DNA from 2 places in the Micromonospora sp. S4605 genome. Region 1 is predicted to be linked to the other one. Evidence: predicted binding sites of a transcription regulator. Region 1 holds the regulator's gene; the other holds the start of a gene.

What was found. The regulator HrcA, encoded in region 1, represses chaperone genes, less so after heat shock. The targets are predictions, from matches to a motif close to GGTTNGCACNCTCNNNNNGAGNGTGCNAACC.
Region 2: the regulator HrcA is predicted to act here: its motif matches at 1,962-1,992, upstream of groL (chaperonin GroEL).

The regions. Positions count from the first base shown of each region.
Region 1 is NZ_QGSW01000145.1:29,708-33,115, reverse strand. Features, by position in the region: gene dnaJ (molecular chaperone DnaJ) at 1-928, opposite strand, end outside; gene hrcA (heat-inducible transcriptional repressor HrcA) at 1,002-2,024, opposite strand; gene DLJ47_RS37625 (DUF4870 domain-containing protein) at 2,241-2,900, shown strand; gene hemW (radical SAM family heme chaperone HemW) at 2,944-3,408, opposite strand, start outside.
Region 2 is NZ_QGSW01000298.1:7,172-10,579, reverse strand. Features, by position in the region: gene DLJ47_RS26800 (hypothetical protein) at 1-85, shown strand, start outside; gene groL (chaperonin GroEL) at 143-1,765, opposite strand; gene DLJ47_RS26790 (hypothetical protein) at 2,040-3,389, opposite strand.

The DNA of each region.
Region 1 (3,408 bases):
GCGTGCTGCCCGGCTGGGTGCCCGGCTTGACGTCGACGGTCTCCTCGCTGTCCAGCGTCTTGATGGTCAGCCGGGTGCCGAGCGCGGCGGCGGTCATCGGCACGGTGACCCGGCAGTGCAGGTCGTCGCCCTTGCGGGAGTAGACGTCGTGCGGACGCTCGTGGATCTCCACGTAGAGGTCGCCGGCGGTGCCGCCGCCGGGGCCGACCTCGCCCTGCTGGGCCAGCCGGATCCGCATGCCGTCCTCGACGCCGGCCGGGATCTTCACGGTCAGCGACCGCCGGGTGCGGACCCGGCCGTCACCGGCGCAGGTCGGGCAGGGGTGCGGGATGGTGGTGCCGTAGCCCTGGCAGACCGTGCACGGGCGGGCCGAGACCACCTGGCCGAGGAAGGTGCGCTGCACCGACTGCACCTCGCCCCGGCCGCCGCACGCCTCGCAGGTGGCCAGGTGGGTGCCGGCGGCCGTGCCGGCGCCGGAGCAGGTGGTGCAGAGCACGGCGGTGTCGACGGTGATCGGGGCCTCCACGCCGAACGCGGTCTCGTGCAGGTCCAGCTCCAGCCGCAGGATCGCGTCCGCGCCCGGACGGGTACGCGGCCGCGGTCCGCGGGAGCCACCCGCGCCGCCGAAGAACGCGTCCATGATGTCCTGGAAGCCGACGAACGGGCCGGCGCCGCCGGGGCCCCCGGGGCCGCCCGCGCCCCCGCCGCCCGGGGCGAGCGGGTCGCCGCCCAGGTCGACGATCTGCCGTTTCCGGTCGTCCGAGAGGACCTCGTACGCGGCGTTGATGTCCTTGAACTTCTCCTGTGCCTCCGGATCCGGATTGACATCCGGGTGGTACTGCCGCGCCAGCTTGCGGTAGGCGCGCTTGATCTCGTCGTCGGAGGCGTCCCGGCTCACGCCGAGAATGCCGTAGTAGTCCCTGGCCACTGCGTTCCGTGTCCTCATGTTCGTCTCGCGTTGCGCCGGTCGCCGGCCGGAACCGGCCGTCGGTACTGCCTGGTCAGTTCTGGGCCAGCAGGTCGCCCACGTAGCGTGCCACGGCCCTCACCGTGGCGATGGTGCCGGGGTAGTCCATCCGGGTCGGCCCCAGCACGCCGAGACCACCCACGATGGTCGAACCGGGGCCGTAGCCGGTGCTGACCACCGAGGCGGCACGCAGGTTGTCGATCTCGTTCTCGTCGCCGATCCGGACCCGCAGCGTGCTCGGCTCGACCTCGCCGATCAGCTTGAGCAGCACGACCTCCTCCTCGAGCGCCTCGAGGATGGGTCGCAGCGAGCCCTGGAAGTCGAGCAGCCCGCCGCGGGTCAGGTTGGCCGTGCCGGCCAGCGCGATCCGCTCCTCGTGCCGCTCGACCAGCGTCTCCAGCAGCACGGTGGAGAGAGTGGCCATCGCCGGCCGCAGGTCGGGCGTGGCCTCGTCGACCAGCGCCTGCACCAGCGGCGGGGTCTCCGACAGCCGGGTGCCGACCAGCTTCTCGTTGACCAGCCGGCGCAGGTCGAGGACGTCGTCGGCCGGGATCGGCCCGGGCATCTCGACCAGTCGCTGCTCGACCCGGCCGGTGTCGGCGATCATCACGAGCATCAGCCGGGTGGTGGAGATCGGCACCAGCTCCAGGTGGCGCACCGAGGAGCGGGCCAGGCTCGGGTACTGCACGACGGCGACCTGCCGGGTCAGCTGCGCCAGCAGCCGCACCGTGCGGTGCACCACGTCGTCGAGGTCGACCGCGCCGACCAGGAAACGCTCGATCGCCCGGCGCTCGGCCGGGCTGAGCGGCTTGACCCGGGACAGCCGGTCCACGAAGAGCCGGTAGCCGCGGTCGGTGGGCACCCGGCCGGCACTGGTGTGCGGCTGCCGGATGTAGCCCTCCTCCTCCAGCACGGCCATGTCGTTGCGCACCGTGGCCGGGGAGACCCCGAGCTGGTGCCGCTCGACCAGCGCCTTGCTGCCGACCGGCTCCTGCGTGGCGACGTAGTCCTCGACGATCGCGCGCAGCACCGCGAGCTTGCGGTCGTCGAGACCCATCTCCCCCACCTCCTGTCGCACGTCGGCCGGCGGCGCACTGCCGGCCGCGCGGCGCATCCTGGCACTCGACTGTAGCGAGTGCCAGTCTACGTCGGCGGGCCCGCCGACGCGATGATCAAGACGGACCACCGGTGCGCCCGCGCCGGCCGATCATCCGGACAAGCCGGTCGATGTCGCTCTGGTGCGTCCTTGCCGGCTGCCCCTACCGTGACGTGCATGACTGAACCGCCTCGCCCCCCGGGAGCCGACGGCCCCGGCGCACCGCCGCCGGACCCGACCGCTCCGTCGGCCGTCCCCGGCCAGCCGGCCGGTGACGAACCCACCGCACCACTGTCCGGGGCGTCGGCCCCGGGCGGCTATCCCCCGCCCGGTGGCTATCCGCCGCCCACCGGTGACCAACCGCCGTCGGGTGGCTACCCTCCGCCAGCCGGCGCTCCCCCGTCCGGCGGCTACCCGCCGCCCGGTGGCTACCCCCCGGGGGCCGGCTACCCGACCGGTGGCGGCTACGGCCCACCCGCCGGCTTCGCCAATAACGAGGACAAGACCTGGGCCCTGATCGCCCACTTCGGCGGCGCGGCCGGCGTGATCATCGGTGGTGGCCTGCTCGGCTGGCTGGCGCCGCTCATCGCGATGATGGTGCGCGGGCAGCAGTCGCCGACCGTCCGGGCGCACGCCGTCGCGGCGCTGAACTTCCAACTCACCTGGACGATCGTCGGCGTGCTGGGCTGGGTGGTCACGCTGGTCACCTGCGGGATCCTGTTCTTCGTCCCGATGCTCGTCTGGCTGGTGCCGCTGATCTTCGGGATCATCGGCGGGTTCAAGGCCAACGAGGGCGTGCTCTACCGCTACCCGATGACCTACAGCTTCACCAGGTGACCCGGGGCCGGCCGCTCCCCCGGCCGGCTCCGGGCGGCCCCGGTCAGGGCAGCAGGTCGCGCACCACGGCGTCGGCGAGCAGCCGCCCGCGCAGGGTGAGCACCGCCCGGCCGGCCGCGTACTCGGGCGCCGCGAGCAGCCCGTCGGCCAACGCCCGCTCGGCGCCGGCCCGGCCGGCCGCGTCCAGGCCGGCCAGCGGCAGCCCGTCGGCGAGCCGCAGCCGGAGCATGACGTCCTCGGTGTGCGCCTCGTCGGGGGTGAGCACCTCCCGGGCCAGGCCGGGCGATCGTCCGGCGGCGAGCCGCTGGGCGTACGCCGTGGGGTGCTTGACGTTCCACCAGCGCACCCCGCCGACGTGGCTGTGCGCCCCCGGGCCGAGGCCCCACCAGTCGGCGCCGGTCCAGTAGAGCAGGTTGTGCCGGCACCGGCCGGCCGGTGTGCGGGCCCAGTTGGAGACCTCGTACCAGGAGAAGCCGGCGGCGGAGAGCGCGGCCTCCGCGGCCAGGTA
Region 2 (3,408 bases), on a different contig from region 1:
GGAGATGGTCGACGCGCCGATCCAGCTCCGGCCGCCGTACGACCGGGCACAGAAGCGGCGTAACCAGCGCCCGTTGCCCACCTGACGACGAAACGGGGCGGACCGCGTCAGCGGCCCGCCCCGTTTCCGGTCGGAACTGGACTCAGAAGTCCATGTCCCCGCCACCCGGGCCAGCCGGGGCGGCCGGGGTCTTCTCCGGCTTGTCCGCCACGACGGCCTCGGTGGTGAGGAACAGCGCCGCGATCGACGACGCGTTCTGCAGCGCCGAACGGGTCACCTTGGCCGGGTCGATGATGCCCGCGGCCAGCAGGTCCACGTACTCGCCGTTGGCGGCGTTGAGGCCGTGGCCCGCCTCCAGGTTGCGCACGTGCTCGACGACCACGCCGCCCTCGAGGCCGGCGTTGACGGCGATCTGCCGCAGCGGGGCGTCCAGCGCAATCTTGACGATCTGCGCGCCGGTCGCCTCGTCGCCGGTCAGGTCCAGCTTGTCGAAGGCGGTCTTGCCGGCCTGCACCAGCGCGACGCCACCACCCGGGACGATGCCCTCCTCGACGGCGGCCTTCGCGTTGCGGACGGCGTCCTCGATGCGGTGCTTGCGCTCCTTCAGCTCGACCTCGGTGGCCGCGCCGACCTTGATCACCGCAACACCGCCGGCCAGCTTGGCCAGGCGCTCCTGCAGCTTCTCCCGGTCGTAGTCGGAGTCGCTCTTGTCGATCTCGGCCCGGATCTGGTTCACCCGGCCCTGGATCTGCTCGGCGTCACCGGCGCCGTCGACGATGGTGGTCTCGTCCTTGGTCACCACGACCTTGCGGGCGCGGCCCAGCATGTCGAGGCCGACGGCGTCGAGCTTGAGGCCGACCTCCTCGCTGATGACCTGGCCACCGGTGAGGATGGCGATGTCGGTGAGCATGGCCTTGCGGCGGTCACCGAAGCCCGGCGCCTTGACGGCGACCGACTTGAAGGTGCCGCGGACCTTGTTGACCACCAGGGTGGCCAGGGCCTCGCCCTCCAGGTCCTCGGCGATGATCAGCAGCGGCTTGCCGCCCTGCATGACCTTCTCGAGGATCGGGAGCAGGTCCTTCACCGACGAGATCTTGCTGTTGACGATCAGGATGTACGGGTCGTCGAAGACGGCCTCCATACGCTCCGGGTCGGTCATGAAGTACGCGGAGATGTAGCCCTTGTCGAAGCGCATACCCTCGGTGAGCTCCAGCTCCAGGCCGAAGGTGTTGCTCTCCTCGACGGTGATGACGCCTTCCTTGCCGACCTTGTCCATCGCCTCGGCGATGATCTCGCCGACGCTGGTGTCACCAGCCGAGATGGAGGCGGTGGAGGCGATCTGTTCCTTGGTCTCCACGTCCTTGGCGAGCTTGAGCAGCTCCTCCGAGACGCTGGCCACGGCGGCCTCGATGCCCCGCTTCAGGGCCATCGGGTTGGCGCCGGCGGCCACGTTGCGCAGGCCCTCACGAACCAGGGCCTGGGCCAGGACGGTCGCCGTCGTCGTGCCGTCACCGGCCACGTCGTCGGTCTTCTTGGCGACCTCCTTGACCAGCTCGGCGCCGATCTTCTCGTACGGGTCCTCGAGCTCGATCTCCTTGGCGATGCTCACACCATCGTTGGTGATGGTGGGGGCACCCCACTTCTTCTCGAGCACGACGTTGCGGCCCTTGGGGCCGAGCGTCACCTTCACGGCGTCGGCGAGCTGGTTCATGCCCCGCTCGAGGCCGCGGCGCGCCTCTTCGTCGAACGCGATCATCTTGGCCATACGGCGTTGTCCTCCTGGACACTCACGGGCCACCCGAGTGTGTGTCCCGGATGGGCCGCCTGGTGTACGCACCTTGGGACGTCGCCACCGGATGACGGCGACGCCTCCTCGGCCGGGCCGGATAGCCCGCGACGACCGGCCACGTGCCTCGCCAGCGGTTGTCCCGCCGGCGTGGCCGCGACCCCACCGCCCCGACCATTGGCACTCACAGGTTGCGAGTGCCAATGACTTGTTTAGCACTCTCCCTGGGCGAGTGCAAGCACGATCCCCCCGGTCAGCCGAGTTCGCCGGCCAGCCGGGCCGCGTTCACCGGGCCCTCGTGGGCGCGCTGCTCGGCGTAGGTCACGACCAGGCCGACGAGCTGTACGACGTGCGCCGGCAGCGCCAGCACCGCGGCGGCCAGGATGACCATGGTCACGCCGACCGCCGAGCCCGCGGAGTCGAGTGGAGTGAGGCCGAACGGCAGCGTGCCGACCGCCTCGACCACCCCGGCCACCATCGACCCGACGATCACCGCGGCGACCACCATCGCCACCCGGCCGAGCAGCAGGCCCAGCCGGTCGTGGAACATCCGCCAGGCCCGGCCGATCGGGGCCTGCCGCTCGAAGAGCCAGACCGGGCCGGCCATGCTCAGCGCGAACGCGAAGTAGATGCCGGGGATCACGCAGAGGCAGGTGCCCAGCGCGACGATCAGGCCGATCAGCAGGGTCCAGCCCCAGAGCCCGAGCGCCCGGCGCAGCCCGTACCGCAGCGCGGCGCCCAGCCCCACCGGCTCGCCGGCCGCCTGCCGGGCGACCACCCAACTGCCGGCGGCCCACCCCACGCTCTGCACCAGCCCGAAGAGCAGGCTGCCGCCGATCAGCACGCCGAGCATGATGGCCAGGTCGGTGAGGAAGGTGTCCGGCAGCGCGGCCGGGTCCTGGCCGGCCGTGGCGTCCCAGCCGGCCGTCGGGTCGACCGCCAGGCTGATCACCGACAGCGCCGCCGCCGGCAGCACCTGGGTGAGCAGCAGGATCGGCAGCAGCAGCCGCCAGCCGCGGCGGATCGCGCCGACGCACCGGTCGAACCAGCCGGAAACCCCCGCCCCGGGCGGGGTGACCAGCGGGTCGGTCGGGTCGAAGCCGTAGCCGGGCGGGTACCAGCCCGGCTGACCGAGCGCCGGCTGCGGATACCCGGGCACGCCGTACCCGCCGGTCGGGAACCCGCCGGTGGGCGGCGTCGGCCATCCCGGCCCGCCGGCGGCCGGCGGCCAGCCCTGCGGACCGTACGGGGTGACGCCACCCGGCCACGCCTGCGGGGCGGCGGGATCCCACGCCGAGGGCTGCTGCGCCCCGGTAGGTGGCGGCGCGGCCGGGTCCCACGGCTGGGGTTGCTGCGCGCCGGCTGGTTGCGGCGCGGCCGGGTCCCACGGTTGGGTCGGCTGGGCGGCCGGGCCGGTCGCTCCGGGCGGTTGCGGCGCCGTGGGATCCCCCGGCTGGTCGGCCGGAGGCCGCGGAGCGGTCGGGTCCCCGGACTGAGCGGCACCGGACGGCTCCGCCGGCTGGTTGGCGCCCGGAGCGGGGTCGCCCGCGCCGGGTGCGCCGGGGGTGGGGGACGACGCGTCCGGGGGCGGCTGGTCGGACATGAACCCTCCTCAGCGACAG